4 regions of the Rhizobium sp. G187 genome follow, and region 1 is predicted to be linked to each of the others. Evidence: predicted binding sites of a transcription regulator. Region 1 holds the regulator's gene; each other region holds the start of a gene.

Region 1 (7,864 bases):
GCTGGCCCGCAGCCGGCATGAGCCGGTGGCCATCGGCGCTGTCATCACTGGACGCGTGCGGCTATCGCCGCCTTCGGGGCCTGCTTTGCCGGGCATGAATGACTTTGCCTTCCAGAGCTACTACGCAGGCATTGGTGCGGTCGGCTTCTTTCTCGGACCGCCAGCATCGGCGGGTCTTGATCCCGAGGCTCGCAACGGGTGGTTACAACGATTCGACAAGGCGCTCTTTTCCTTCCGTGATCGGATCTCCAGCCGAATCCGTGATGTCCTGCCGGGCGATACCGGCGCTTTTGCTGCCTCCATCATCACGGGCGAGCGCCGTTCCATGTCACCCGAGGCGACCGAGGCGCTACGGGTGTCCGGACTTGCCCATATCACGGCGATTTCCGGACTGAACATGGCGCTCGCCGCGGGCATTTTCTTCGTAGGGCTTCGCGCCACCCTCAGCCTTTTGCCGGTCATAGCCCAACGGGTTCCAATCAAGAAACTGGCGGCTGGCGGCGCCCTTGTCGCAACGACGGGCTATGTGTTGATCTCCGGTTATCAGATCTCGGCCCTGAGAGCCTATCTGATGACGGCCATCATGCTGACAGCCGTCCTCCTCGATCGACCAGCGATCAGCCTACGCAATTTCGCACTGGCGGCCATCGGGATGTTGGTTGTTCAGCCGTCATCGGTGATGGGGCCAAGTTTCCAGATGTCTTTTGCTGCGACTGCAGCCCTGATCGCCGGTTACGCCGGATGGACGGCAAAGCCGCCGCCGCTCCTGCCCAGGGGCAGATCTTTGCCGGCGCGATTCGTGGCGGCTGCCGGAAAGTTTGCGGGCGGTACACTTGCGACATCCCTGATCGGTGGCATGGCCACCGCCATTTTCTCAATTTCGCATTTTCATCGTCTCTCGACCCATGGACTTGAGGCCAATCTTGCCGCCATGCCCCTGATTTCGGTTGTGGTGATGCCGGCCGGTTTCGTCGCCATGCTGCTGATGCCATTTGGCCTCGATGCACCTTTTCTTTGGGTGATGGGGGCGGGGCTGGATCTTGTTATGGTCGTGGCGCACACCGTCGCTGCCTGGGGCGATGGTTATGTCTTCCCGCGCCAGCCGGCCTGGTTTATTGCCGGAACCGTTCTTGGCCTGCTGCTCTTGACCTTGCTGCGCACGCGGCTCCGCCTCGTCGGCGCATGCCTGTTCATCGTGACGGCGGCTCTGGCGTGGTTGGCGCCCCTTGAAAAGCCTTCCAATCTTTTTGTCAGCGAAGACGGCCGCCTCGTCGCCTTCTTTGTCGATACGGACCGCGGCATCCTCGCCACCAATAAAAAGAAGCCGCCAGCTTTCCTCTTCGATCAATGGCGCCCGGTTCTCGACGTTGACACAGTGGCCGTCCCGATCGAGGCAGACGTTCCGCCGTTGCCTGAGCGAGCGGCTTGGAGCCCGGATACCGTGCAAAGCGGGGACGTCAAAGATTCTTCACGACAAGGTCCGCCACGGCAAGAATTGAGCGATACCGATCAAAGAGAGGCAGCGAAGATCTTTACGGAACTGGTGCGCAAGGCGACGCCGAAGGCATTCACCTGCCTGAAAGGCGCCTGCGTGGCAAAGTTTAGCACCCGGACACTCATGACCCTCGATCGGCCGGATCTCCTCGGCGCAGCGTGCGACACCGCCGACATCGTTATCCTAGCCTCGCGAAGTCGTATGTCCCAATGCCGGTCCGGCACTATCCTCTTCACGGAGAGCACCCTGCGCATGAGTGGCGCGCTAGAAATAGAAATCGCACCGGGACGCGGAAAGAAAAGTTCGATCCAAGTGCGCGCGGCCTTCGACGGCCTGCCGCGCCCCTGGACTGCACATCGCCTCTACGACTGGCGTACAGGTGAGAGCGCAGACAAGCATGATAGTGCGACCATGGCCGGCATACGATGAGCACCGAAGCCGACCATAAGAGGCTGTCCTCAGTGATAGCGGCGGATCAGCCCAACCAGCTTGCCCTGAATCTTCACCCTGTCTGGGCCGAAGATTCGGGTTTCATAGGCTGGGTTCGCGGCTTCAAGCGCAATAGAGGCACCCCGACGGCGGAAGCGCTTCAATGTTGCTTCTTCGTCATCAACCAGGGCGACGACAATGTCGCCGGGATTTGCATTGGACGCATTTCGAATGATGACCGTATCACCGTCGAGAATGCCGGCATCGATCATCGAGTCGCCTTTGACCTCGAGAGCGTAGTGCTCGCCCGAGCCGATCATTTCATGGGGCACTGAGATGTCATGGGTGTTGTTCTGAATGGCTGAAATCGGAACGCCCGCTGCAATCCGCCCCATGACTGGTACAGTAACCGATGGGCTGCGCTCTTCACTCGGTGCCTTGACGACCGAAGGGGCAGGCGGCTTGCCGAGACTGCCCTCAATGACGCTTGGCGAAAAGCCACGGCGTGGCTGCAGGCTCTGCGTATAGGCCTCGGGCAACTTTATAACTTCGAGGGCTCGCGCCCTATTCGGCAGCCTGCGGATAAAGCCGCGTTCTTCAAGTGCCGTGATCAGTCGGTGAATGCCTGATTTCGAGGCGAGATCCAGCGCATCCTTCATTTCGTCGAAGGAGGGCGGAACGCCCGATTCTTTCATCCGCTCATGGATGAAAAGAAGCAGTTCCTGTTGCTTTCGCGTCAGCATATCCGATGCCTCATCAATGAAACAAATCCAGAACGGACCCTATATGTTCCATTTGTGTTCCGCAAGTGGATAAATTTCCGTGAAGATCACAGCAGAAAATGCGATAGGCGGGGGAAGGTGGGTTTTTGCACCGAGATTGGTGTATTGAATGCCGCCGGCGAGAGGAAAAGGGTTGGCGATGCTAAAGGAGATCGAGCGGACATTGCTCGGCAAGCGTGAGTCGGATCTTACATCTTCGGAGAAGCGCGTTCTCGCGCGCGCCCTCGAACGTCGTGTCGTATCGACAGATGCAAGTCAGGAATTCCAGGCGGATGCGACAACCGGTCAGAGACTGGCCGACTCGATCGCCCGGATCGGCGGCTCCTGGGCCTTCATCATCGGCTTTTTCCTGTTTCTGACAGGCTGGACCGTTACCAACACCGTTCTGCTGGCCAGCAATGCACTCGATCCTTATCCCTTCATTTTTCTCAATCTCATCTTGTCCATGCTGGCTGCCATTCAGGCGCCAATCATTATGATGAGCCAGAACCGGCAGGCCGAGCGCGATCGTTTCATGGCTGCCAAGGATTATGAGATCAACCTAAAGGCTGAAATCGAGGTGCTGGCGCTCCATCACAAAATCGATGAGCAGGTTCTGACGGAGTTGCGCGAGGCACGGCGCGAGCTCGCCGAATTGCATCACGTCATCAGTGCACTTTCGAATCCGACCACCAACACTCCGCAATCCTGAGCAGGAGCTGGACATGATTGAAGATAGTCAAGCATCACGCGCCATCGACCATCTGGTGCTGCCGGTTGGATCTCTTGATCAGGCAAGGGCTCGGCTGTCCGCGCTCGGTTTTACCGTGGCGAGCGATGCGCGCCATCCCTTTGGCACCGAAAACGCCTGTGTCTTCTTCACCGACGATACCTATCTTGAGCCCTTGGCGGTCGGTAGCCGCGAGGATTGCGAGGTCGCGGCAAAAGGCGGCAATGTGTTCGTTGCCCGTCATCTTGCCTTTCGGTTCCGTCGTGATGAGGGTTTGTCGGCCGTTGTCGTCAAGTCTGATGGTGCCGAAACGGATCACAAGCGTTTCGTCGAAGAGGGCATGAGTGCGGGTGAGGTGCTTCAGTTCTCGCGGACCTTTCGGTTTCCCGACGGGCGAACTGCGGATGGCACGTTTCGTCTCGCCTTCGCCGCCGATCTGCGCGCGCCGGACTTCTTCGCCTTTGCCTGTCAGCGGGTGAATGTCTTGCCGGTGGATCGCGGGTTGCTAGCAGTCCATCCGAATGCGTCAATCGGCTTGGCGCGTGTGGTTCTCGTTGAAGATAATCCGAGCGACTTCCAGTATCTGTTCGAAACGGTTTTGGCGCAGCGCGACGTCACGGCCCATTCCTTCGGTCTGTCGATCCAGAGTGGCAATGCGGTGGTCGAGGTGCTGACGCCCGAAGGTTTTGTCGCCCACTACGGCCAGACGGTGGTAACGGCGGGCAGGGGCTTGATCGGCGCGGCCGTTGTCATGACGAGCCGGGATCTCGGCGTGACAGAAGCCTGTCTCGCTGCTAATGGCGTCACCTATCAGAGAAAGGGCGCGCGCATTGTTGTCGCGCCGGAAAAGGGCCAGGGCGTCGCCTTTGCCTTCGAGGAGATCAAATGAGTAAGGCTACCAATTCTGAAGTGACCGTTGGTGAAGGCGCGGGTAAGGCCGTTTTCTCGCAAACGGGCCGTTTTGCGCTGATCGCCGGACCCTGCCAGATGGAAAGCCGTGATCATGCCTTCATGATCGCCGGCCAGCTGGTTGAGCTCTGCCGCGAGCTCGGCCTCGGTCTCGTCTACAAGTCGTCCTTCGATAAGGCAAACCGTACGTCGCTTTCGGCCGAGCGTGGTATCGGCCTCGAAACAGCAATGGAAGTCTTTGCCGACATCAAGAAGGAATTTGGCGTTCCGGTCCTCACCGACATCCATACCGAGGAACAGTGTGCGGCCGTTGCACCGACTGTGGACGTTTTGCAGATCCCGGCCTTTCTGTGCCGCCAGACCGATCTTCTTGTTGCGGCCGCCAAAACAGGACGTGCCATCAATGTCAAGAAGGGTCAGTTTCTGGCGCCCTGGGACATGAAAAACGTGCTGAACAAGCTGAATGCCAGCGGCAACCCGAATGTCCTTCTCTGCGAACGCGGCGCCTCCTTCGGCTATAACACGCTCGTCTCCGATATGCGCTCTTTGCCGATTATGGCGGCCATGGGTGCACCCGTCGTCTTTGATGCGACCCATTCAGTGCAGCAGCCCGGCGGGCAGGGTGGTTCTTCTGGCGGCCAGCGCGAGTTTGTCGAGACGCTTGCCCGTGCGGCGGTGGCTGTTGGCGTTGGTGGTCTGTTCATCGAGACCCACCAGGATCCCGACAATGCACCGTCGGACGGCCCGAACATGGTCAAGATCACCGACATGCGGCGCCTCTTGGAAAAACTGATCGCCTTCGACGATATCGCCAAGGCTGTCTGAGAGGTATTTTCGGCGCTTCAAACGGTTCAAGCCCGAGAAGCGCTAGCTCCCTCCTTTTCAATCGATTGAATATCGATCTTTCTTCACTCGATCTGTCATTGTATTTTCCCGATCATCGGATAAGACAGGGGGGACTCAAAGGCGGGTCTGGTGGCTCCAAGGCCCTGTGACCGGCCTCCGAGCCTTGTCAATTTTCCGTCCACAGGGAGCGAACATGACCGCCATTACCGACATCATCGGCCGCGAGATCCTCGACAGCCGCGGCAATCCGACCGTCGAAGTCGACGTCCATCTCGAAGACGGCAGCATGGGCCGTGCCGCTGTGCCGTCGGGCGCGTCGACGGGTGCGCACGAAGCCGTCGAACTGCGTGACGGTGGGTCGCGTTACCTCGGCAAGGGCGTCGAGAAGGCTGTCGAAGCCGTCAATGGCGAGATCTATGATGCGCTTGGTGGTCATGACGCCGAGAACCAGATCCTCGTCGACAACCTGATGATTCAGCTCGACGGCACGCCGAACAAGTCGCGCCTCGGCGCCAACGCCATCCTCGGTGTTTCGCTTGCTGTGGCCAAGGCTGCCGCTCAGGCCTCTGGCCTTCCGCTCTATCGTTACGTGGGCGGTCCAAACGCCCATGTTCTGCCGGTGCCGATGATGAACATCATCAATGGCGGCGCGCATGCAGACAACCCGATCGACTTCCAGGAGTTCATGATCGTTCCTGTCGGTGCCGACAGCATCCGCGATGCGGTTCGTATGGGCTCCGAAGTCTTCCACACGCTGAAGAAGCAGCTTGCAGCGGATGGCCACAACACCAATGTCGGTGACGAAGGCGGCTTTGCCCCTGGTCTCGCTTCGGCGCCTGCCGCCCTCGATTTCATCATGAAGTCGATCGAAAAGGCTGGCTATCGTCCGGGCGAAGACATGCATATCGCGCTGGACTGCGCGTCGACCGAATTCTTCAAGGACGGCAAGTATGTGCTCGAAGGCGAAGGCCGCACGCTTGAGCCGGAAGCCATGGCCGACTATCTGGCCGAGCTCGCTGCCAAGTACCCGATCTTCTCGATCGAAGACGGCATGGCAGAAGACGACTGGGACGGCTGGAAGGCGCTGACCGACAAGATCGGCAAGACGGTTCAGCTCGTCGGCGACGATCTCTTCGTCACCAATTCCTCGCGTCTGCGCGACGGCATCAAGATGGGCGTTGCCAACTCCATCCTGGTGAAGGTCAACCAGATCGGTTCGCTGTCGGAAACGTTGGACGCCGTCTCGACCGCCAACCGTGCCGCCTACACGGCCGTCATGTCGCACCGTTCGGGCGAGACCGAAGATTCCACCATCGCCGATCTCGCGGTCGCTACGAACTGCGGTCAGATCAAGACCGGTTCGCTCGCGCGTTCTGATCGCACCGCCAAGTACAACCAGCTGATCCGCATTGAGGAAGAGCTGGGCCCGCAGGCCCGTTACGCAGGCTCTTCCATCCTGCGCGGCTGATCTCAAGGGTCGTCCAAATCAAAAGGCCCGCGTTGCATCTGCAGCGCGGGCCTTTTTCTGTCTGTCGTCTGGGTATCTAACGCAATTCCAGCGAAAAGTGCGAAGCGGTTTTGCGTCCGGCATTGCGTGAAAACAAAGACATGGAGCTGTTCCACAACTCCGTGTTCGTCTAAGTCAGAGCGGCTTGTTTTGCGCGTGGAACAGCCGTCCCTTTTCTCCAAGCAAAACGAAACCGAGGCCGATAATCGATACGATGAAATAACCTGCGACCATCGGCAGGGCCGTCCCGTTATAGGCCTGACCGATGCCGGCGCCGATCAGGGAGCCGCCAACCGTTCCCATGAAGCCGAGGACGGAGGAGGCAGTGCCGGCAACATGCCCGAGCGGCTCCATAGCGAGCGAATTGAAGTTCGATCCGATCCAGCCGAACTGGAACATCGCCAAAGAGAAGAAGGTGATGAACAGGAAAAACGGCATAGGCTGCGGTCCAAGCACTTGCACGACAAGCCAGAGGAAAGTGATCGCGATGAAGCCGAGCAATGAAGCATGCGAGAGTTTGCGCATGCCGAAACGCCCGACAAGCTTGGCGTTCACGAAGGACGACAGCGCCATGAAAAGCGCAACGGCGGCAAAAGCGACGGGGAACCAGACGCCAAGGCCGTAGATGCCGACATAGATCTGCTGCGCGGAGTTGATGAAGCCGAACAGCGCGCCGAAGATAAATGTGCTGGCGATGGTGTAGCAGAGCGCAACGCGATTGGTCAGCACAATGCGAAAGCCGTCGAAAATCACCCGTGGCGTGAAGGGGCGGATATCTTCCTTGGCCAGTGTTTCCGGCAGTCGGACATACATCCAGACCCCGACGATCACGGCGATGATTGCCATGAACACGAAAATCCAGTGCCAGTCGCCAAAAAGCATGATCACCTGGCCGGTACCCGGCGCCACGACTGGGATCACCATGAAGACCATCATGATCAGCGACATAACTTCGGCCATCTGGCGACCGCCGAACACGTCGCGCACGATCGATATGGTGATCACGCGCGTTGCCGCAGAGCCGATACCCTGGATAAAACGCAGCAGAAGCAGCGATCCGAACGAGGGTACAAATAGCACCGCAATCGATGACAATACATAGATTGCCAGGCCGAACATCATCGGCTTGCGCCGGCCGAAACGATCCGAAATGGGGCCATAGAAAAGCTGCGCAACACCGAAACCGA
Region 2 (7,864 bases), on a different contig from region 1:
AAAAAAGAGCGCGTCCTTGGGGCGCGCTTTTTTTATGTCCGCTTTCCCGCGCGTCAGCATATCAGCGACACACCCCTCCCCCTCGTCGGGGCACAAAAAAACCGGCTCCCGCAAGGGAGCCGGTTAAGAATAGGGGGTCGGTCGGCATGAGACACGGCACGAGGAACCGTTAATCGTCACACGCCAACCGACCGACCCCACGACCCAGGAGATGCGGCGGACCTGAGCATCATGGGGTATTCCGCTGCCTCCACGCGAGGCATCTGTGATGCACAGAAGTTCTCTCACCCCGAGAGAAAAATCAACACTTTATTAACTGAAACACTGCGGCATGTACCAACATGGTTAAAATCAGCATGGCAGAGCTTAATTAGCTATACCTTACACCAAAACAATTCCAAGGTCGGCGTGAACATTCATCAATTGCGGGAAAGTATTGCAGATAACTGACCGAACGCTTGCTCATAGCCCCTCAACAAAAGAAAAGCCACGAGTAGATAGACTATACTAATATAAAGGTAAGTCCCTTGCTCGGAGGATCAACGTCGCCAAGACATGCCATCGGCCGGTGGCCGAATGTGTGCATATGTTGTCACAGATGCGACAGTTGCAAACACAATCCGTCAAAAGGACTGCAAACAGTCACAATCGACACCAAGGGCGGCTTTTCGCCACCGGCGCTGGACAAATCTGTGAATAGCGTCATTTTCGCGAAATCGGGAGCTCCATGCAACTCCCCGTTTATGGCGCGTCGAATCACAGATTAGGCGGCAGCAGCAACAACACGATTGCGTCCAAGATTCTTGGCTTCGTACAGAGCCAAATCCGCCTGCTTCAGCAGTTGCTCAGGCGTCACGATCCCCGGGCCAAGCGTTGCAATCCCCATGGATGCCGTCAGCATCAACGGCATTTCGCCGGTGCGTAGCTGGAAGGGCCGCGCCTCGATCATGCTGCGCAGGCGCTCGGCAACGCTCTGGGCGACCTCGGCAGAGGTGTCGGGCATGACGACAACAAATTCTTCGCCGCCGTAGCGACAGGCGAGATCAGCGCCGCGCACGGTGCTGCGAATGCGCCCGGCAAACTCCTTGAGCACGTCGTCGCCCGCATCGTGTCCATGCACATCATTGACCTGCTTGAAGCGGTCGATGTCTGTGATGCAGATCGTCAAGGGGCGGCCACGGGCCATGGCGCGGGCAAACAGCGTCTTCAGATGCGTATCGAGGTAACGTCGATTATGGAGCCCCGTCAGGCCATCCGTCACGGCCAGCTCAATCGTCTGACGGACATTGGTGCGCAGCCGGTCATTATAGCGCTTGCGGCGGATCTGCGTGAGGGTTCTGGCGACCAATTCATTCGGATCGATGGGACGGACGATATAATCGTTCACGCCAAGGTCCAGCGACCGGATGATCATCTGCTCGTCGCCCTGCTCTGTGATCAACAGGACCGGCAACATCCTGGTACGCTCCAGAGAGCGCAATTGCGAACACAGACGCAGAGGATCGTAGTCTTCCAGATTACCGCTGACGATGACGAGGTCGAACGGACTTTCCGCAGCCTCAAAGACGGCGGCCTGCGGGTCAGACATGGCCGTGACTTCGGCAATCGGCTTCAGGGCCTTGATGATGCGCTCTTGCGATGCTGCCCTGCTGTCCACCAGCAAGACCTGAGCCTGCTCCTCCAGGCGCCCGTCCTGCAGACGGAGGGGATCGTCCAGTGCCTGCTGCAGGTCGGGCTGCGACCGCAGGCGCAACTCATCGCTCAACGTCTTGAGACGCACGAGGCTCTTCACGCGCGAAATCAGCTGCAAATCATTGACAGGTTTGGTCAGGAAGTCGTCAGCACCGGCCTTCAGGCCGCGTACACGATCCGACGGCTGATCGAGGGCCGTGACCATGACGACGGGAATATGCGCAGTCCGCGGGTTCGACTTCAGACGTTCGCAGACTTCGAAGCCGTCCATTTCCGGCATCATGATATCGAGAAGGACGACATCGACCTGGGTTCGATCGCAGATATCAAGCGCGTCGCGACCGTTGCTGGCCGTCAGGACGTCGAAATACTCCGCCATCAAGCGTGCTTCAAGCAGCTTGACGTTGGCTGGAATGTCATCGACGACGAGAATACGCGCTGTCATGGTTCAGTCCTCACGCATCGCCGAGATAGGTTTTGATCGTCTCGATGAACTTCGGAACGGAAATCGGTTTGGAGACATAGGCTTCGCAGCCGCCCTGACGGATCCGTTCTTCGTCACCCTTCATGGCAAAGGCGGTGACCGCGATCACGGGAATGACATGGAGTTCCGGATCGTCCTTCAGCCACTTGGTCACTTCCAGTCCCGACACTTCAGGCAGCTGGATATCCATGAGAATCAAATCGGGACGATGGCGGCGCGCGAGATCCATGGCCTCCATGCCGTTGCGAGTCTGCACGGTTTCATAACCGGATGCCTCGATAAGATCGCGGAAGAGCTTCATGTTGAGCTCGTTGTCTTCGACAATCATTACCTTTTTCGGCATTCACCCGATCCTTGATCTCGCGTTGCTGTGGCCGATGCGGCGACTGATGCTCACACGAGTTGCTTCTTCCGTCGCGTTGCATGCTAGTGCTATTTGGTTTCGAAATCGGAAACTTGCCAGTGCTGGTGGAAAACTTGATGAAAAACAGACCAATACCACAGGATGCAGAAACGACTGCGATTGCCGTTCTAGGTTGGCTCGCAGGCGAACCGGAGATGCTGTCACGCTTCCTTGCACTCTCGGGCGTACAGCCGGGCGAAATGCGCCTGGCGGTGGGCGATCCTGGCTTCCTGGCAGGCATGCTGGAGTTCCTGATGCAGCATGAACCGACGCTGATGGCATTCTGCACGGCTACAGAAACACCACCGGAGACCGTGGTGGCCGCCTATCACCACTATGTCAGCCCCGGCCTTGGCTCTGGAGAGTACTAGGCTTTTGCGAGCGGAAGAGACTTGATCGGAGGATGCCGCATACCCTGGCTCAATGTGTTTGAAAGCAGACAAAACAAGGGGCTTGCCAAGTCCGGGAGCACGGCATACCGTGATGATGTTCAACTTTTGTTCCAACAATGTCACGCGCCGCTCAAGACTATCCCGGCTTTTGTCGCGACTGCCTGGCTGGCCAACCGGTAGGCCTGAGGCGCTGTCGTGCCTGTGGCAGCCCTCGCCTCGTCTATCATCCTGAGCTCTATCAACTGACGTTGGCGCATATCGACTGCGACGCCTTCTACGCATCTGTCGAGAAACGCGACAATCCCGATCTGGTCGACAAGCCTGTTATCATCGGCGGCGGCAAGCGCGGCGTGGTGTCGACCGCCTGTTATGTCGCACGCATCCACGGTGTGCGGTCCGCCATGCCGATGTTCAAGGCCCTCGAAGCCTGCCCTCAAGCTGTGGTGATCCGTCCGGACATGGAAAAATATGTTCGGGTGGGACGTGAAATCCGGGCCATGATGGAAGAGCTGACGCCGCTTGTGCAGCCGATATCGATTGACGAGGCTTTCCTTGAACTGAGCGGCACGCAATTGCTGCACCATGATCCACCGGCCCGCGTCCTCGCGCGCTTCGCCAAACGTGTCGAAAGCGAGATCGGCATCACCGTCTCGGTCGGACTGAGCTACTGCAAGTTCCTCGCCAAGGTTGCCTCCGATCTCAACAAGCCGCGTGGCTATTCGGTGATCGGGGAAGCCGAGGCCGTGTCCTTCTTGGCCGATAAGCCTGTTGGCCTCATCTGGGGCGTCGGCAAGGCTTTTGCCGCGACGCTTCAGGCAGATGGCATCCGCACCATCGGGCAATTGCAGGGCATGGATGAAACAGAATTGATGCGCCGCTACGGCTCCATGGGCCAACGCCTCTCCCGTCTTTCACGCGGCAATGACGATCGCAGCGTCCGGCCAAACGATGCTGCAAAGAGCGTATCAGCCGAGACAACATTCTTCGACGATATCAATAGGATGGAAGATCTGGTTCCGCATTTGCGTGAACTGTCGGAAAAAGTTGCCTGGCGCTTGAAGCGGCATGGGATTGCCGGGCAAACTGTTGTCTTGAAATTGAAGACCAAGGACTTCAAGAGCCGCACACGCAACCGCCGACTGGACGATCCGACTCAGCTTGCCGATCGCATCTTTCGCACGGGGCTCGCGCTGCTCGAGAAGGAAGCCGATGGCACCCGTTTCCGGCTCATCGGCATTGGTGTCAGTGACCTTCAGGATCCCTCTACTGCAGATCCAGGTGATCTCGTCGATCCGCAGGCGGCAAGGCGGGCGGCGGCTGAAGCTGCCATGGATCGATTGCGCGAGAAATTCGGCAAGGGTACAGTGCAGACCGGCTATACCTTTCCCAAGCGATCCTAGGCCTCAGTCCTTGCGAAGCACACCTTCCTCTCCTCCCGCCGTCAGCGTCGGCGGAGCGCCACAAAAACGGCGTTGGCGGCTCGTCCGCATTGCCTCGGCCTATCGACGCAACCGACAGAACGATCTTTTGCTTGGCTCGATCCTCGCCTTTGTGGCCGGCGCCATGAATGCCGGCGGGTTTCTCGCATTCGGCCAATACACCTCGCACATGACGGGGATAGTCTCTGCTCTTGCAGACAATCTGGCGCTCGGATTATTTGCCCTCGCCGGCTCGGGCCTTGTGCTCCTCGTCTTTTTCCTCTTCGGCGCGGCTTGCTCGGCGATCCTGATCAACTGGGCGCGTCGACATGCCCGCCGGCAGCAATATGCCTATCCTCTTGCGCTGGAATCCGGACTGCTGATCGCCTTTGCAGGGCTGGGGATCGTCATGCCCCCTGTTCTGGTCGCATCGGCAACCGCCATGCTGGTCAGCTTCACCATGGGCCTGCAGAATGCGACGATCACGAAGATTTCCGGTGCCAGAATCCGCACCACGCACCTCACCGGCATGATCACGGATATCGGTATCGAAGTTGGAAAGCTCGTCTATGACTGGGTTGCCCGCCTGCGCCACCGCCCACCAATCCCAAGTGACCCGGGCAAGCTTAAAGTTCTGCTCCCGATCGTGACCTTATTTTTTGTCGGCGGTTTCACGGGAGCCCTCGGCTTCAACGCACTTGGCCATGTGTTTTCTCTGCCGATTGCGGCACTGTTGCTGCTCGTGGCATCGCCACAACTGCGGACAGGGCACCGATACAGATCAAGCTAGGCCCAGACGGCTGCGAACCGCAAAGCTACCGCCGGCTTTTATCCGTGTATAAATGCTCGTGGTCCGGCTCACAGCCAGCTTCTGAAAGTTTTCTTAAGCATCACACCCTAGCATCGGGCTTTCCCGATTTCGGTTCCAGTGGTGGTTCATGATCAAGCGTTTTCTGATGACCTTCAGCCTTGCTGCAAGCACGGCCCTGGTCTGCCCCGCTTTGGCGTTCGCGGACGGACCGCTCCAGATCTTCGTGTCGAAAGCAACACAGACGCTCACGCTCTATGAAGGTGACGACCTTGTTGCAACCAGCAAAGTGTCCACCGGCAAGACCGGTCACCGGACCCCCTCGGGTGTGTTTTCGATCCTGGAAAAGCGCAAATATCACAAGTCGAACATCTATTCGGATGCGCCCATGCCTTTCATGCAAAGGCTGACATGGAGCGGGATTGCCCTGCATGAAGGGCGTATTCCTGACTATCCGGCGTCGCATGGCTGCGTAAGGCTGCCTCGCGACTTCGCACGCTCGCTCTATGGCATGACACGGCGCGGTGTCCATGTGATCATCACCGAGGCTCCGATCGAGCCACGCAAGATCGTTCACGCAGCCCTGTTTGCACCAAGCCTGCCAGCCCCTTCGCCCGCGCTTCTGTCTGATGCCAGGCCGGAACCCGCGTCGGGACTGCGCGGGAGCCAACCGGTCGAAGTGGCAATGACGGCCTCCAATACACGGTCGGCGCCGGGTATTCTTCGCGAGGCAGAGGAACCAGCGGCATTGCGCATTCTGATCACCCGCCGCACCGTGACAGACCAGGTGCGCGACGTGCAGGAAATGCTGACTGAACTCGGCTTTGACACCGGTACGGCAGACGGCGTGCTCGGATCAAAGACCATCGCCGCCATCAAAGGCTACAGGGCTGCGCACGAGATTGGCGACAATGGCGGCATCCTCTCCGAAGAGTTCCTGGAATCGCTCTATCACATCGCCGGGCGACCGCAGCCTGCAGCCGGCAAGCTCCTGGTTCGGAGCGCGTTTGAGCCACTGTTCGAGGCGGATGTCGGAATCAGGGACCCGCATCTCGGCTTGGGAACCCACTTCCTCGTGCTCACCTCCAGTGACCGAGAGCGTCACACGGCTGAATGGCGCGGCGCAACCCTTACCGACAACCTGACGAACAGCGCGATGGCGCGCCTCGGTATCACACAACCAGCCGACAATGGCGCCCTTTCCACGGCCGAAGCTGCCCTCGCCCGCATCGAGATCCCGAACGACCTGCGCAGCCGCGTCGAGACACTGCTCGGCGCGGGTTCTTCGCTGACGATTTCCGACAATGGTACGAGCATCGAGACAGGCAAGGGCACTGATTTCATTACGCTGACGCGGGATGAAATGGGAGGCTAGCTGTCTCCGCCCAACGGAGCATCCAGGCCCCACAAGCGATCACGCAAACGTCCTGCATCCTGGATGGCACGGTTGACACCCGCCACACCGAAAAGACCCACCAGCGTCGGATCGTCCGTCTGTAGAGCATGCCCCAGTCCGGCGCGGCCTTGGGGAGGCGCAATTCCAAGATCCTGCAGGATGGTTGGGAAGATATCGAGCGTTGACGCAGGCTTTGTCTGGACGCCCTGCCTGTCCACTCCAAGAACAAGCAAAAGGTTTCGACGCGGCTGCTCGTTCAACTTGCCATAAACCTCGTTTCGCATGGCAAGGTGATCGCTCTGGATCACAACAACGGTGTTTTCAAGAAGGCCATCCGCTCCCAACCGCTTCACGAAGCGCTCAACCAACAGATTGGTACAGGCGAACCCTTCCAGCGTGTGGTTCGGCTGGCTCGTAACAAATGGCTCAGCATCGCAAGCTGGAGATATGAAACCTACAGGACTATGACCGCCCAGTGTCGTCAGCATCACACTGAAAGGGCCTTGTTCACGCTGCAAATCCCGAATTTCATCATAGGCCACGTCGAACATGTCCTCGTCGTGGAGGCCCCACGCATTGGACCGTCCGGGAAAGCGCTGATGCAATTCGTCAAAGCCAAGGAGGCGCTGATATCCATGATTGGCTGCAAAACCCCTGGTGCCTGCAAAATTGAGGGATGCCCCCTTCAGGAAAACATTCTGATACCCACGTTTCGCAAGCACATCACCCAGACACCGCGCATTGGGCAAGAGATTGTCCACCAGGTCGAAAGAATTTTCCCTGATCACGCCCAGCGCAAACAATGGTACTCCGCATGTTGCGGCAACATGGCCAGCCAGCGTCCATCCAGTCTGCTCGACTTGCTCAATATTGGTGGCCATCCACGCTTCCTGTGAAAGCCGCTTGAGCGGATCTGCAACATTGCCGAAACGGCTGGTATCGAAAAAGGTGCTTTCCGCGCTTTCGAGAAAGATGTGAATCAGATTCTTCGGCCGCACCGAGGTCTGGATTGGCGGATCGGCGACCACATAGTGTGATCCCAGATCAACCGGAGGCGGCTCGCTAAGTGCGAGCGCATGCTGCGCGCCCCACCACAAAAGCGGATTTGCACCGATCAGCACGATCGGCAAGCAGAAGTTGATAAGCCGCAGCGCAGCGGACATTCGCGCGAGAATACACCATCCCACTGCCATGAAGGCAAACGGTAGAGCCGCGAGGATTGCGTCGTGGAGAGTTGTTTTCACGACGTTGTTTGATGCCACATCATAGCG
Region 3 (7,864 bases), 200 kb from region 1:
GGATACCCTTGCCGCCACGGCCCGAAATGCGGAAGTCGTAGGACGACGAACGCTTGCCATAGCCCTTCTGGGAGACCGTCAGGACGAACTGCTCACGCGACTTCAGTTCCTGATAACGCTCCTCGGTGAGTTCACCTTCCTCGGTGACTTCCTCGCCAACCAGCGCGATATCATCTTCTTCAACACCGCTTGCACGCCGTTCGGCGGCAGAGCGCTTGAGATAGGCTGCACGCTCCCATGGTTCCGCATCGACATGGCCCAGAATGGTCATGGAGATGATGCGGTCAGTCGCAGCCAGGGAAACGCCGCGGACACCGATCGAATTGCGACCGGCAAAGACGCGGACATCATCGACCGAGAAGCGGATGGCCTGACCGAGCGCCGTCGTCATCAGAACATCGTCCCGATCGGTACAGGTCTCGACGGCGAGAATCTGGTCGCCCTCTTCTTCAAGCTTCATCGCGATCTTGCCGTTCCGATTCACCTGGATGAAGTCGGAGAGCTTGTTTCGGCGCACGGTTCCGCGTGTCGTCGAGAACATCACGTCGAGGTTTTCCCAGTTCTTTTCGTCCTCAGGCAGCGGCATGATCGAGGTAATACGCTCGCCGGGCTCCAGCGGGAACATATTGATCATGGCCTTACCGCGCGAAGTTGGCGTCCCGATCGGCAGACGCCACACCTTTTCCTTGTAGACAATACCGCGCGAGGAGAAGAACAGAACGGGCGTATGCGTATTGGCGACAAACAGGCGGGTGGCGAAATCTTCGTCCTTCATCGCCATGCCCGAGCGGCCCTTGCCGCCACGACGCTGAGCGCGATACGTGGTCAGAGGCACGCGCTTGATGTAGCCGGCATGCGAAACAGTGACGACCATCTCCTCACGCGCGATCAGGTCCTCGTCGTCCATATCCGGGCCGCCATCCATGATGACGCTCCGACGCGGCGTGCCAAATTCATCGCGCACGGCCGCGAGTTCATCCTTGACGATCGTCTGGATGCGGACACGCGAAGAGAGAATATCGAGATAGTCGGCGATTTCCGCACCGATCTTGTTCAATTCCTCATCAATTTCATCGCGACCGAGTGCCGTAAGGCGGGCCAGGCGCAGTTCGAGAATGGCGCGCGCCTGTTCTTCCGAGAGATTGTAGGTCAGGTCCTCGTTGATCCGGTGACGGGGATCGTCAATCAGGCGGATCAGAGATTCGACGTCCTTGGCAGGCCAACGGCGCGTCATCAACTGCTCGCGGGCCGTTGCCGGATCCGGCGCCTTGCGGATCAGCGCAATGACTTCGTCGATATTGGCAACAGCAATCGCAAGACCGACCAAGACATGCGCCCGGTCGCGCGCCTTACGCAGGAGGAACTTGGTACGGCGGCTGACGACGTCTTCGCGGAAGGCGACGAAGGCGCGCAGCATGTCGAGCAGCGTCAGCTGTTCCGGCTTGCCGCCGTTGAGCGCCACCATATTGCAGCCGAAGGAGGTCTGCAGCGGTGTGTAGCGATAAAGCTGATTGAGGATGACCTCGGCATTGGCATCGCGCTTCAGCTCTATGACAACCCGGTACCCCTGACGGTCCGACTCATCGCGCAGGTCGGAGATGCCTTCGATACGCTTTTCGCGCACCAACTCGGCCATCTTCTCGATCATCGTCGACTTGTTCACCTGATAGGGGATCTCGGTGATGATGATCTGTTCGCGGTCGCCGCGCATCGGCTCGACGCGGGCAACGCCGCGCATGATGACCGAGCCCCTGCCCGTCTCATAGGCCGACTTGATGCCGGACCGGCCTAGGATCATCGCACCGGTCGGAAAGTCGGGACCCGGGATGATCTGCATCAGTTCCGGCAGTTCGATCGCCGGATCATCGATCAGCGCAATACAGCCATTGATGACTTCGGAGAGATTGTGCGGCGGTATATTGGTCGCCATGCCCACCGCGATGCCGCCTGCACCGTTGACCAGCAGGTTCGGGAATTTTGCGGGAACGACAACCGGCTCCGACATGGTGCCGTCGTAGTTGTCGCGGAAATCGACGGTTTCCTTGTCGAGGTCGTCGAGCAGCGCGTGGGCGACCTTCTGAAGGCGGCATTCCGTGTAACGCTGGGCCGCCGGTGGGTCACCGTCGACGGAGCCGAAATTGCCCTGACCATCGATCAGCGGCATACGCAGCGACCAGTCCTGCGCCATACGGGCGAGCGCGTCATAGATCGCGGCGTCGCCATGCGGATGGTATTTACCCATCACGTCACCGGTGACGCGGGCGCTCTTGACGTATTTCTTGTTCCAGTCGAGGCCGAGTTCATTCATCCCGAAAAGGATGCGGCGATGAACCGGCTTCAGTCCGTCGCGCACGTCTGGAAGCGCGCGGCTGACGATGACGCTCATGGCGTAATCGAGATAGGACCGCTGCATTTCCTCGATGATGGAAATCGGCTCGATGTCGGACGGAAACTTGCCGCCGCCGGGAGTGCTTTGCTCAGTCAAATCAGGTCACGATCTTTGTTCGGAATCACTGGGAATTTTATAGCGGAACAGGCGCTGGAGCGCCAATTTTGCGCCTCGTTATAAACAGGCTTTTGGGCTGAGGGAAAGGCGCAGCGGACAATAACCGGCGCTATCTCTTGCAAGCCGCTCCCCAGTTTGACTTTATGGGCGCAACTTAAGGGGAGAAATGTGATGGCCGTGACCGAAACGATGATCAGCGCGCTGACAACTTTGCTGGTCACCGTCGATCCACCGGGGCTTGCACCGCTGTTTCTCGGCCTGACCCAGGGGATGAACACGGCGCAGCGGCAACAGGTGGCGGTGCGCGGCGCAGTAATGGGTTTCGCCATCCTGACTGTCTTCGCCCTGTTTGGCGCGGCAATCCTCGGCGCGCTCGGGATCTCCATGGGCGCATTCCGCATCGCCGGCGGCCTCATGCTGTTTGCCATCGCCTTCGAAATGATCTTCGAGAAGCGCAACGAGCGGAAGGAAAAGACCACAGGCGACGCAATCACCAAGGATCACATCCACAATCTTGCCGTCTTCCCGCTGGCCATCCCGCTGATCGCCGGCCCCGGCGCCATCTCTGCAACGGTGCTGATCTCTGGCACGATGGAGGGATTTATCGGCAAACTCCAACTGATCGCCGTTATCGCTGCAGTCCTCGGCCTGGTCTTTGTCTCGCTTTTCCTCGCCGAACGCCTCAACCGATTCCTCGGCGTTACCGGTCGAGCGCTCCTGACCCGACTGCTCGGTGTACTGCTGGCGGCCTTGTCGGTCCAGTTCGTTGTCGACGGTGTAAAGTCTGCTTTCGGCGCGTAGGCGGTGAGGGACGCGAACCCCCAACATGGTGCAGGCGCAGCTAGCGCCCTTATAACGCCGCTGGCATGAAAACGGGGGCCAAAGCCCCCGCCTCTACCGAATATTGATCAGAACGGAATGTCGTCGTCGAGATCGCGGGAGAAGCCGCCAGACGGCGCACTGCCGCCGCGGCTTGCGCCACCGCCGGACGAACCGCCGCGCGACGGTGCCGGCGAGCCGTAACCACCATCATAACCGCCACCGAAATCGCCGCCGCCCATGTCGTTGCCGCGTGATCCGCCGGCACCGTCACCACGACCACCGAGCATTGTCAGGTTGCCGTTAAAGCCCTGAAGGACGACTTCGGTGGAGTAACGGTCGTTGCCGGTCTGATCCTGCCACTTGCGGGTCTGCAGCTGGCCCTCAACATAGACGGTCGAGCCCTTCTTCAGATACTGTTCCGCCACCTTGCACAGACCTTCATTGAAGATCACGACACTGTGCCACTCCGTTTTTTCCTTGCGCTCGCCGCTGTTCTTGTCGCGCCAGGTTTCGGAGGTGGCGATGCGAAGATTGGCGATTGGACGACCGTCCTGGGTCCGGCGGATCTCGGGGTCAGCCCCAAGGTTGCCGATCAGAATGACCTTGTTGACGCTACCAGCCATGACACTCACCTTACTGCCGCGCCGCCGCGGCTTTCAAAATTCGATCAAAAGCTACCTTATCCCATTCGCTTGAGCGATTGGGCAAGTGGAGGCTTAAATCCACAGCGAAAATGTTCTTTATTTGTTCTATTATTTCTGTAGGATCTTGTCAACAGAATCGAAAAACCGCCTCGGTCGCCGCTTGCGGCTCGACTCGAGGCTTCCTGTGACTACATAAGGACAGTCCTCCCAGGAACAGTCCCTTCCCTTTGCCGATCAGAGCCCGACATGAGCGAACTCAAGACCATTTCCATCCGCGGCGCCCGCGAGCACAATCTCAAGGGGATCGACCTCGATCTGCCGCGCAACAGTCTGATCGTCATGACCGGCCTGTCCGGCTCCGGCAAGTCGTCGCTTGCCTTCGACACGATCTATGCCGAGGGCCAGCGGCGCTATGTCGAGAGCCTGTCAGCCTATGCACGCCAGTTCCTCGAAATGATGCAGAAGCCCGACGTGGACCAGATTGAGGGCCTGTCGCCGGCAATCTCGATCGAGCAGAAAACGACCTCACGCAACCCGCGCTCGACGGTCGGCACGGTCACCGAAATCTACGACTACATGCGCCTGCTCTTCGCCCGTGTTGGCATTCCCTACTCGCCGGCGACCGGATTGCCGATCGAAAGTCAGACGGTGAGCCAGATGGTTGACCGCGTACTGGCCTTCGACGAAGGAACCCGTCTCTATATCTTGGCCCCGATGATCCGGGGACGCAAAGGCGAGTACAAAAAAGAACTCGCCGAACTGATGAAGAAGGGGTTTCAGCGCGTCAAAATCGACGGTCAGTTCTATGAGATCGCCGATGCGCCGCCGCTCGATAAGAAATACAAGCACGATATCGATGTCGTGGTCGACCGCGTTGTTGTGCGCCCGGACATTGCCAGCCGCCTCGCGGATAGTCTTGAGACGTGCTTGAGACTGGCCGACGGGCTCGCTGTGGCAGAATTCGCCGATAAGCCTTTGCCGCCGGAAGAAACCTCCGCCGGTGGCTCGGCCAACAAGTCATTGAACGAGACGCATGAACGGGTCCTGTTCTCGGAAAAGTTCGCCTGCCCGGTCTCCGGCTTCACCATTCCGGAAATCGAGCCACGTCTCTTCTCCTTCAACAATCCCTTCGGCGCGTGCCCGACCTGCGACGGGCTCGGCAGCCAGCAAAAGATCGATGAAGCGCTGATCGTGCCTGAGATGAACCGCCGTCTGAACGACGGCGCGATCGCGCCCTGGGCCAAGTCGAGTTCGCCATATTACAACCAGACACTGGAAGCGCTGGGCAAAGCCTTCGGTTTCAAGATGACTGCCAAGTGGTCCGAGCTTGGAGACGCCGCGCAGAAGGCGATCCTGCACGGGACCGAAGAGAAGATTGACTTCCACTATGCGGATGGCGCGCGCTCCTACACCACAACCAAAACATTCGAAGGCATCGTGCCCAACCTTGAGCGTCGGTGGAAGGAAACCGACAGTGCCTGGGCGCGTGAGGAGATCGAGCGCTACATGTCGGCGGCCCCCTGCCCTGCATGCGCCGGCTTCCGCCTGAAGCCCGAGGCCTTGGCGGTCAAGATCAACGGCTTGCATATCGGCCAGGTGACCGAAATGGCGATCCGCAACGCAGGCGCATGGTTCGAAACCTTGCCTGCAACGCTGAGCGACAAGCAGAACGAGATCGCGACGCGGATCCTGAAAGAAATCCGCGAACGCCTGCGCTTCCTCAACGATGTCGGTCTCGACTATCTCTCCATGTCGCGCAATTCCGGCACGCTGTCGGGCGGCGAAAGCCAGCGCATCCGGCTAGCCTCGCAGATCGGGTCCGGACTGACGGGGGTTCTCTATGTGCTGGACGAGCCATCGATTGGCTTGCACCAGCGCGACAATGCCCGCCTCCTCGACACGCTGAAGCACCTGCGTGATATCGGCAACACGGTGATCGTTGTCGAACATGACGAGGATGCAATTCTGACCGCCGATTACGTGGTCGATATCGGCCCTGCGGCCGGCATCCATGGTGGCCAGGTGATCGCGCAAGGCGCGCCAAAGGACATCATGGCCAACCCCAATTCGCTGACCGGCAAATACCTGACCGGCGAACTCGGGGTGAAGGTGCCCGCTCAGCGGCGCAAACCGAAGAAAGGCCAGCAGATCAAGGTCGTCGGCGCCAAAGGCAACAACCTCAAAAACGTGACGGCGGCCATTCCGCTTGGCGTTTTCACGGCGGTGACCGGGGTCTCCGGCGGCGGCAAGTCGACCTTCCTGATCGAGACGCTGTACAAGGCCGCCGCTCGCCGGGTTATGGGGGCCCGCGAAAATCCGGCCGAACACGAACGCATCGACGGTTTCGAATTCATCGACAAGGTGATCGACATCGACCAATCGCCGATTGGCCGCACGCCGCGATCGAACCCCGCCACCTATACCGGCGCCTTCACGCCGATCCGCGACTGGTTTGCGGGGCTGCCGGAAGCAAAGGCACGCGGCTACCAGCCGGGCCGCTTCTCGTTCAACGTCAAGGGTGGACGCTGCGAGGCCTGCCAGGGCGATGGCGTCATCAAGATCGAGATGCACTTCCTGCCGGATGTCTATGTTACCTGCGATGTCTGCCACGGAAAGCGCTACAACCGCGAAACGCTCGACGTACACTTCAAAGGCAAGTCAATTGCCGATGTGCTCGACATGACAGTCGAGGAAGGCGTCGAGTTCTTCCAGGCAGTTCCAGCGGTGCGCGATAAACTGCAGGCTCTGTTCGATGTCGGGCTTGGCTACATCAAGGTCGGCCAGCAGGCAAACACCTTGTCAGGCGGCGAGGCGCAACGCGTCAAGCTGGCGAAAGAACTGTCAAAGAAGTCGACAGGGCGCACGCTCTACATCCTCGACGAGCCAACGACCGGCCTGCATTTCCACGATGTTGCCAAGCTGCTGGAAATGCTGCAAGAACTCGTCAATCAGGGCAACAGCGTTGTCGTCATCGAGCACAATCTCGAAGTGATCAAAACGGCCGATTACATCCTCGACTTCGGCCCGGAAGGAGGCGATGGCGGTGGCCAAATCGTGGCCCAGGGCTCACCGGAAGAGGTTGTGAAAGTCGAAGCTTCCTATACGGGCCAATTCCTCAAGGAATTGCTGGAACGGCGGCCGATGAAAAAGGTCGAGGCGGCGGAATAGCGAAGTGATCAGGACTTGGGCAAATAGAATGTTTGCGAAGCTGCCAAGCTTGAACTCTGGGCTAGGCCAGGTGGCGTATGAAACGCCTCCGATTAAAGGTCAGATTTCAGGGGCAATGCTTCAATGGCGGGTCAAGCAATCGATTGACGGCAAAGCCTATTTCATAGGCTTGAAGCTGCGCCGAGACAATCAACGTGCAATGTAAGCGTTGTGAACCGCTACAGGCATCTGCAACAGATCTACGATTTTTCCATCGAAATTAATCAATAGCTTGGCGAATTTCAGCGGGAGGTGTTTTGATGACGAAGTCAGGGATAATCCGTGCCGGTATCGGCGGTTGGACCTTCGATCCGTGGGAGGGCACATTCTATCCCGAAAAGCTCGCCAAGAAGAAGCAGCTGGACTATGCCAGCCGGCAGCTGACGGCCATCGAGGTGAATGGCACCTATTATTCCAGCCAGAAGCCGGCAACCTTTGCTAAATGGGCATCAGAGGTGCCAGAGGGTTTCATCTTTTCGCTGAAGGCGAGCCGCTACTGCACAAACAGGAAGATCCTGGCCGAGGCTGGCCCCTCAATTGAAAAGTTTCTGACGCAGGGCATTGCGGAGCTCGGCAGTCACCTGGGTCCAATCCTCTGGCAGTTCATGGCGACGAAGAAATTCGAGCCAGAGGATTTCGAAGCATTTCTGGCGCTGCTACCGAAAACGCTCGACGGTTTGCCTCT
Region 4 (7,864 bases), 300 kb from region 1:
CATGATCAACGGTCAGCGTGACCGGCACACCTGCCGTGACAATCCCGTTGGAAACGGTCGCGACATGGACGAATACGCCCTCACCCTTCTTCTGGGTGTCCGTGACGTGAAGCGAGAAGCCTTCACCGACGATCACGCCAGCATCGCCCGTCTGACCACCGGATTCGCCGTAGAAAGGCGTCTGGTTGACGACAATCTGAACCTCGGCACCGGCGTCAGCACGCTCGATGACCTTGCCGTCCTGAACGATCGCCAAGACCTGACCTTCGGCAGTTTCAGACGAATAGCCGAGGAACTCGGTCGCTCCAAACTTCTCCTTGAGCTCGAACCAAACGGTCTCCGTTGCCTTGTCGCCCGAACCCGACCAGCTGGCTCGCGCCTCAGCCTTCTGGCGCTGCATCGCGTCGTTAAACCCGGTCAGATCGACGTGAATGCCACGGCCGCGCAAAGCATCCTGGGTCAAATCCAGCGGGAAGCCGTAGGTATCATAAAGCTTGAAAGCGGTTTCGCCATCGAGCTTGTCACCATCATTGAGATCAGCGGTCGCATCAGACAGCAAGGTCAGACCGCGCTCCAGTGTCTTGCGGAAGCGCGATTCTTCAAGCTTGAGAGTTTCTGAAATCAACGGCTCAGCACGGACGAGCTCAGGATAGGCGCGACCCATCTGCTGAACAAGCACGGGCAAAAGCTTGTAGATGATCGGATCATGCGCACCCAGCAACTGTGCGTGACGCATGGCGCGACGCATGATGCGGCGCAGGACGTATCCACGGCCTTCGTTAGACGGCAACACGCCATCGGCAATCAGGAAGGCCGACGAGCGCAGGTGATCCGCAATCACCCGATGGCTGGCACGGCGTTCGCCTTCGGCCTTGACACCTGTGAGCTCGACCGAGGCATCAATAAGGGCACGGAAAAGATCGATTTCATAATTGTCATGCTTGCCCTGGAGAAGAGCAGCGACACGTTCAAGGCCCATGCCAGTATCGATCGAAGGGCGCGGCAGATTGACACGTTCTTCCTTGGTGACCTGCTCATACTGCATGAAGACGAGATTCCAGATCTCGATGAACCGATCGCCGTCTTCATCCGCCGATCCAGGAGGGCCGCCCCAGATATGATCGCCGTGGTCATAGAAAATCTCAGAACATGGACCGCAAGGCCCGGTATCGCCCATGGCCCAGAAGTTGTCGCTGGTCGGGATGCGAATGATCCGATCATCCGTCAGACCGGCAATCTTCTTCCACAGGCCATGCGCCTCGTCATCGGTATGATAGACCGTGACCAGGAGACGGTTCTTGTCGATGCCGAATTCCTTGGTGATCAGGTTCCAGGCGAGCTCGATCGCGCGTTCCTTGAAGTAATCGCCGAAGGAGAAGTTGCCCAGCATCTCAAAGAAGGTGTGATGGCGCGCCGTATAACCGACATTGTCCAAGTCATTGTGCTTGCCACCCGCACGCACACATTTCTGCGCGGTAACCGCCGTCGAATAGGGGCGCTGTTCAAGGCCGGTGAAAACGTTCTTGAACTGAACCATGCCGGCATTGGTGAACATCAGCGTCGGGTCATTGCGCGGGACCAGCGGGCTCGATGAAACGACCTCATGACCGTTCGTCTTGAAGTAATCGAGAAAAGTCGACCGGATGTCGTTTACACCGCTCATGTCACGCCCTTCATTCAGGCCAGTTTTCGGCCATTTCGCAAAATCAATGGCTTTTATCGCCCGTCAGGATCGCTGTCCAGCGGCGCAATGGAAAACCGGCCGCGTCTCCCTCGAAACGCGGCCGGTTTAAGATCAAATCAGAGATCAGGAGATCTCACGCGTCATCAGCACCGTCGCCATCATTGGCATCCGGCCCACCATTTTGCAGGAACTTCTCCGCGATCAGGCCGGCATTTTGCCGCAAGGCCATCTCGATTTCCTGAGCAACGGTCGGATTGTCGCGCAAGAAGAGCTTGGCGTTCTCACGCCCCTGTCCCAACCGTTGACTGTTGTAGGAGAACCAGGCACCCGACTTCTCGACAATCCCCGCCTTGACACCAAGGTCAACCAGTTCGCCGGTCTTCGACACGCCCTCGCCATACATGATGTCGAATTCGACCTGCTTGAAGGGAGGAGCCATCTTGTTTTTCACAACCTTGACGCGGGTCTGGTTGCCGACAACCTCTTCGCGATCCTTGACCGCGCCGATACGGCGGATATCGAGGCGCACCGAAGCATAGAACTTCAGCGCATTACCGCCAGTCGTGGTTTCCGGCGAGCCGAACATGACGCCGATCTTCATACGGATCTGGTTGATGAAGATCACCATGGTCTTCGACTTCGAGATCGAAGCCGTGAGCTTGCGCAGTGCCTGACTCATCAAGCGCGCCTGAAGGCCAGGCAGGCTATCACCCATTTCCCCTTCGATTTCCGCACGCGGCGTAAGCGCCGCCACCGAGTCGACAACAAGCACGTCAACCGCACCGGAACGCACCAACGTATCGGTAATTTCAAGCGCCTGCTCACCGGTATCTGGCTGCGAAATCAGAAGATTCTGCAGGTCAACGCCAAGTTTGCGCGCATAGACCGGATCCAGTGCGTGTTCCGCGTCAACAAATGCGCAAATACCACCTTTTTTCTGGGCTTCTGCAATGGTCTGAAGCGCCAGCGTCGTCTTACCCGAGCTTTCAGGCCCGTAAATTTCAATGATACGCCCCTTCGGCAGACCGCCGATGCCGAGTGCGATATCCAGGCTGAGAGAACCGGTCGAGACCGTCTCGACTTCGACCACACTCTCGTTCGCGCCGAGTTTCATGATCGAGCCCTTGCCGAACGATCGTTCGATCTGCGAGAGCGCCGCTTCCAATGCCTTGCTTTTATCCACCGATTTGTCCTCTACCAGCCGCAAAGAATTCTGTGCCATTCGATCCACCTTTAGGTTATTGAAGCCGCATAGGCAATGAAGCCGCCGATGGACAATATGTACACTTTTTGTTCTCATTTTGCAAGAGCCACTCAAGCCTCTGAAATCAATGAGCATTTCGGATCATGTTCGAATTTTGTTCCAGGAAAAAGGCGAAGGGTAAGAACCTTGCTGCCTACCGACGCGACGAAACGCTGCGGCGCTGCCCGATTCGCTCTTCAGCCAGGCTTTGGGGGCTCAGATGAACCTTGATCTCCTGGCCATCGGCGGGGCCCATATCGACCGGCGCGGACGCATCTTCGGGGAGACAAAACCGGGTGCAAGCAATCCCGGCAAATGGTTCGAGGAGGTTGGCGGCGGCGTCTTCAATGCCGCATCGAACCTGTCGAGACTGGGCCGAAACGTCCGATTGATCGCTCCGCGTGGCGGCGATGCGGCCGGTTCACAGGTGTCCGAGGCCGCCGAGAGAGCAGGGCTGGACGACCAGCCGGTAATGTTTCTCGACCGCGCCACCCCGAGTTATACCGCGATCCTGGAAAGAGACGGCAATCTTGTGATCGCATTGGCCGACATGGCGCTCTACGACGCCTTTGTCGCACGAAGGTTGCGGGCGCGAAGCATGCGTGACAGCCTTGATGACGCGAATTATGTGCTCTGCGACGCCAATCTTCCGGCCGACACCCTGTCTGCGCTATCGAAAGACTGCGCAGCCCGCGGACGACCACTCGCCGCTATCGCGATTTCCCCGGCCAAGGTGATGAAGCTGCATGGCGCTGTCGCTCATCTCGACCACCTCTTCATGAACAGCGCCGAGGCGGAAGCAATTGCCGGCGAACGCGCCAGAACACCGGAGGATTGGCCTCGCCTCCTCAAATCGTGCGGACTGCGCGGCGGAACAGTGACGAATGGGAGCGGTCCGGCCGTCGCCTTTGCCGGCAATCAGGTTGCTGTGATCGAGCCGGCAGCACTGTCCGAAGTTGCGGATGTCACGGGTGCCGGTGATGCCTTTGCATCCGGATTTCTCGATGCGCTTATGTCCGGCGCCGACCTCGCGGAGCGTCTTCGCCGCGCCGTCGCCTGCGCCGCGATCACGCTTCGAACCGCGCGGGCGACGGATGAAAACCTGTCGCAGGTGCAACTCGACACGCAAATGGCCCTTGTCCCGCACGCCCGTTTCCTGCCATGAGGGCATGATCTACCAAAGAGAGTTCCGTCATGACACGTCCCGTCTCCCCGCTCCTGCCGATCACCTATTCGAGCGAAGTCAGCGCCGCAAAGCAGCGCGGCGCGCCAATCGTCGCGCTTGAGTCGACCATCATCACCCATGGCATGCCCTATCCCGGCAATATCGAAATGGCCCGGAGTGTCGAGGACATCATTCGCCAACAGGGCGCTGTCCCCGCCACGATCGCAGTGATCAAGGGCATGCTGCATATCGGGCTTGAGCCGCAGGAACTCGAGACCCTGGCCCAGCTCGACAATGTCATGAAAGTTTCCCGCGCCGATCTTGCCTTTGCTATCGCCGAGCGTCGCCATGGCGCAACCACGGTGGCTGCAACGATGATTGCAGCCTCGCGCGCCGGCATCAAGGTGTTCGCAACGGGTGGCATCGGCGGCGTGCATCGCGGTGCCGAAGAGAGCTTTGACATCTCGGCCGACCTGGAAGAGCTGGCCCGCACCGGCGTCATCGTGGTCTGCGCTGGCGCCAAGGCGATTCTTGATGTGCCGAAAACGCTGGAAGTCCTGGAAACACGCGGCGTACCGGTTGTAACCTATGACTCGGAAGAGTTTCCGGCATTCTGGTCCCGCGCATCCGGTCTGCGCAGCCCCTTGAGCCTGCCGAGCCCGGCTGCGATCGCCAACTTCCAGAAGATGCGCGATCAGCTTGGCATTGATGGCGGCATGCTGATCGCCAATCCGGTACCGGAAGCCGACGAGATCCCGCGCGAAGAGATGGAAATCTATATTGGCCGGGCACTGGCCAATGCCGAGCGTGACGAGATCACTGGCAAGGCCGTGACCCCTTATCTGCTCGATAATATCTTCCATTTGACGGGTGGCCGCAGCCTGAAGACCAATATTGCCCTCGTTGAAAACAATGCCCGCCTCGCAGCTGAGATTGCCGTGGCCAGCTGAACGGCCTTAAGATCAAGGTCGACCGAACAAAGAAAACCGCCAGCTCACGCTGGCGGTTTTCTTTTATGCACAACACGACATCCTGTCGCTTGCGTCAGGTTTCGCCATCGAGCATTTCGCGGACCGCAACCGCCAACTGCTTGAGCGAGAAGGGTTTGGGAAGGAAACCAAACTTGGCATCGGCCGGGAGGTTGCGCGCAAAAGCGTCCTCAGCATAGCCCGATACAAAGATGAACTTCAGGTCTGGATAGCTCTTGCGCAGTTCTGTCAGAAGCGTTGGGCCGTCCATCTCTGGCATGACAACGTCCGAAACGACAATATCCACCTGACCATTCAGCTCATCCATAATGTCGAGCGCCTCGACGCCGGAGCCCGCCTCGTGCACCGTATAGCCACGCGTCTCGAGCATGCGCTTGCCGCCACGGCGGACAGCTTCCTCGTCCTCGACGAGCAAGACCACGGCAGACTTGCCGGTCAGGTCTTTCTGTTCGGCTGCCGCGCCATTTTCGGAAGGTGGCACGACTGTAATCGTGTCTCCATCGACGACGGCAGTTGCCTGCCCGGTCTCGTTGACAGGCTGAACGTCGGGAATATGCCGCGGCAGGAAAATCCGAAACGCAGTGCCCTTGCCGACTTCGGACTCCGGATAGATGTAGCCGCCAGACTGTTTGACGATGCCATAGACCATGGCAAGTCCAAGTCCGGTGCCCTTGCCCACTTCCTTTGTGGTGAAGAATGGCTCGAAGATCTTGTCCATGATCTCGGGCGCAATGCCCGTTCCCGTATCGGCAACCTCGATCAGCACCATGTCTTCGGCAGGCAGTCCGCGATAATTGAAGGCCTCCGCCTCCGCAGCGGAAATGTTGCGCGTCGAAACCGTCAGAGCACCGCCTTGCGGCATGGCATCTCGCGCATTGACGCAGAGATTGATCAGGACCTGCTCGAACTGTGACAGGTCGGTTTTCACCGGCCAGAGGTCACGTCCATATTCGACCTTCAGCTTCACATTGGTGCCGGAGATCAAACGATCGACCAACATGCGAAGATCACCGATGACGTCGGTCAGATTCAAGACCGATGGCCGCATCGTCTGCTTGCGCGAGAAGGCCAGCAACTGGCGCACCAGAACGGCGGCACGGTTGGCATTGCGCTTGATTTCCATCAGATCGGCAAAGCTCGCGTCAGATGGCCGTGCCTGAAGGAGCAGGTGATCGGACGACAGAAGGATGGCCGTCAGCACGTTGTTGAAGTCATGTGCAATGCCGCCCGCAAGTGTGCCCACCGCATTCATCTTCTGCGTCTGCGCCATTTGCGCCTCAAGCGCCTTCTGGTCGGTGACGTCGACGGCATAGACGATGGCCGCCTCTTCGGGCGCCTCGTCGCTCTGGTCGATCACAGCATTGACGTAAAAACGGAAATTGCGCGCATCATTGCTTGGGTGACGGCTGTCGATCGGCGAAATATCGACCTGCCGGTCCTTTGCCGAGGCCAGTGCACGGCGAAACTCCTCGCGTTCGCTCTCATGCAGCACGACCTCGATTCGCTCCTGCCGGTCGATTTCGTCGCGAGAAATGATGTCGGAGAACAGCTTCATGAACGGCGCATTGGTGCGCAGGATGCGGCCTTCGCCGTCCACGGAAGCAATCGCCATCGGCGTATTGTTGAAGAAACGGGTAAACCGCATAGATGCGACCGAATCCGACTGATCGGAGCCATCGCCCTGCTGGCGGGACAATACGATCGAGCGGCTTTCGCCCGGCGCACCGTCACGGGCGGCCCGAACCCGGTGGACAAGGCGCACGGGCAGGCTCTGACCGTTGGTACGGCGCAGATCGAGATCCAGCGTTTCAGTGCGTGACTGGCCGGGCTCCGCCTGAACCGAATCGATCAGCGCCATGCCCTCACCCGCCACGAGGTCGGAAATCGAGAGAGAGCCAGGATTGAACTGCGTCAGGTCTACGCCCAGCCATTCTGCAAGCGTCGCGTTCAGATAGTAGATCTCACCCTTGCGACCGGCAGAGAAGAAGCCGGCAGGCGCATGATCGAGATAGTCGATCGCGTGCTGCAATTCCTTAAAGAACCGCTCCTGATCGTCCCGCTCTATCGTGATGTCGGACAATTGCCAAACATGCAGGCCTTTGCCCCGTCCCTCACCAGGCAGGAGCCTTGCCTTGAGACGATACCAATGTGCGCCAGAGCCATTGGCCGTCTGGCTGCCAAGTGGCTTCAACAGCCGAAACTCCTCGTAGGTTTCGCGCCCTTCTCGCAAACCATTGGTCAATCGATACAAAGCCTCGCTGGATTCGCGGTGACGCGACAATAGAGCTTCCAGCGTCTGGACGTCCGTCGCCTTCTGTGCGCCGGTCATCGCGCCATAGGCGGTATTGGCATAGACGATACGGCCCTGCTCGTCGGTGATCAGCGTGCCTTCCGGCTGGCTCGCAAGAAACCGCCTCGACAAGCTGTCGCCCTGCGGCTGCGGCATGACTTCGACAAAACCGATCACGGCGGAAACGATGAAGAAAATCCCCATCATCGCCAACACGCCAAGGATTCCGAGAAAGAGTTCGTTGTCCAATTGCTCGCGGAAGAACACGAAGGCAGCCGAAGCGGCGATCAGCACCAGCGCCAGGACGAGAATGCGCAATGCCGTACCGGCACCGCCGCGGCGCTCGACCAGGGCGCCCTCTCCGTCGCGGTCCGTCTGTTGTCGTGTCATCAATGCCTCTCGCTCATCACGCGCCCCCGTCAACGTCAACGAGAATCGTGCAGCTTCTGTTTATCAACTTGGCTTGCCTGCAAAAAGCAAAGAAAGGGTTCAA

What was found. The regulator LexA, encoded in region 1, represses DNA repair genes until DNA is damaged. The targets are predictions, from matches to a motif close to TGTTCNNNNTGTGTTCNG.
Region 2: ACSV9I_RS20700 (DNA polymerase IV) is a predicted target of LexA. The motif match lies at 3,067-3,084, and genes of this name have one in related genera.
Region 3: uvrA (excinuclease ABC subunit UvrA) is a predicted target of LexA. The motif match lies at 4,063-4,080, and genes of this name have one in related genera.
Region 4: recA (recombinase RecA) is a predicted target of LexA. The motif match lies at 3,033-3,050, and genes of this name have one in related genera.

What each region holds. Positions count from the first base shown of each region.
Region 1 is NZ_JBPUGM010000001.1:738,453-746,316, reverse strand. Features, by position in the region: gene ACSV9I_RS03525 (ComEC/Rec2 family competence protein) at 1-1,924, shown strand, start outside; gene lexA (transcriptional repressor LexA) at 1,954-2,667, opposite strand; gene ACSV9I_RS03515 (DUF1003 domain-containing protein) at 2,846-3,397, shown strand; gene ACSV9I_RS03510 (VOC family protein) at 3,411-4,304, shown strand; gene kdsA (3-deoxy-8-phosphooctulonate synthase) at 4,301-5,149, shown strand; gene eno (phosphopyruvate hydratase) at 5,364-6,638, shown strand; gene ACSV9I_RS03495 (multidrug effflux MFS transporter) at 6,813-7,864, opposite strand, start outside.
Region 2 is NZ_JBPUGM010000009.1:105,851-113,714, reverse strand. Features, by position in the region: gene ACSV9I_RS20715 (PleD family two-component system response regulator) at 764-2,137, opposite strand; gene ACSV9I_RS20710 (response regulator) at 2,148-2,519, opposite strand; gene ACSV9I_RS20705 (DUF3572 domain-containing protein) at 2,657-2,950, shown strand; gene ACSV9I_RS20700 (DNA polymerase IV) at 3,088-4,371, shown strand; gene ACSV9I_RS20695 (YoaK family protein) at 4,499-5,179, shown strand; gene ACSV9I_RS20690 (L,D-transpeptidase family protein) at 5,328-6,572, shown strand; gene ACSV9I_RS20685 (sulfatase-like hydrolase/transferase) at 6,569-7,864, opposite strand, start outside.
Region 3 is NZ_JBPUGM010000001.1:540,234-548,097, reverse strand. Features, by position in the region: gene gyrA (DNA gyrase subunit A) at 1-2,485, opposite strand, end outside; gene ACSV9I_RS02500 (MarC family protein) at 2,678-3,307, shown strand; gene ACSV9I_RS02495 (single-stranded DNA-binding protein) at 3,415-3,951, opposite strand; gene uvrA (excinuclease ABC subunit UvrA) at 4,219-7,140, shown strand; gene ACSV9I_RS02485 (DUF72 domain-containing protein) at 7,440-7,864, shown strand, end outside.
Region 4 is NZ_JBPUGM010000001.1:441,454-449,317, reverse strand. Features, by position in the region: gene alaS (alanine--tRNA ligase) at 1-1,663, opposite strand, end outside; gene recA (recombinase RecA) at 1,818-2,906, opposite strand; gene ACSV9I_RS02050 (carbohydrate kinase family protein) at 3,148-4,092, shown strand; gene ACSV9I_RS02045 (pseudouridine-5'-phosphate glycosidase) at 4,122-5,042, shown strand; gene cckA (cell cycle histidine kinase CckA) at 5,137-7,761, opposite strand.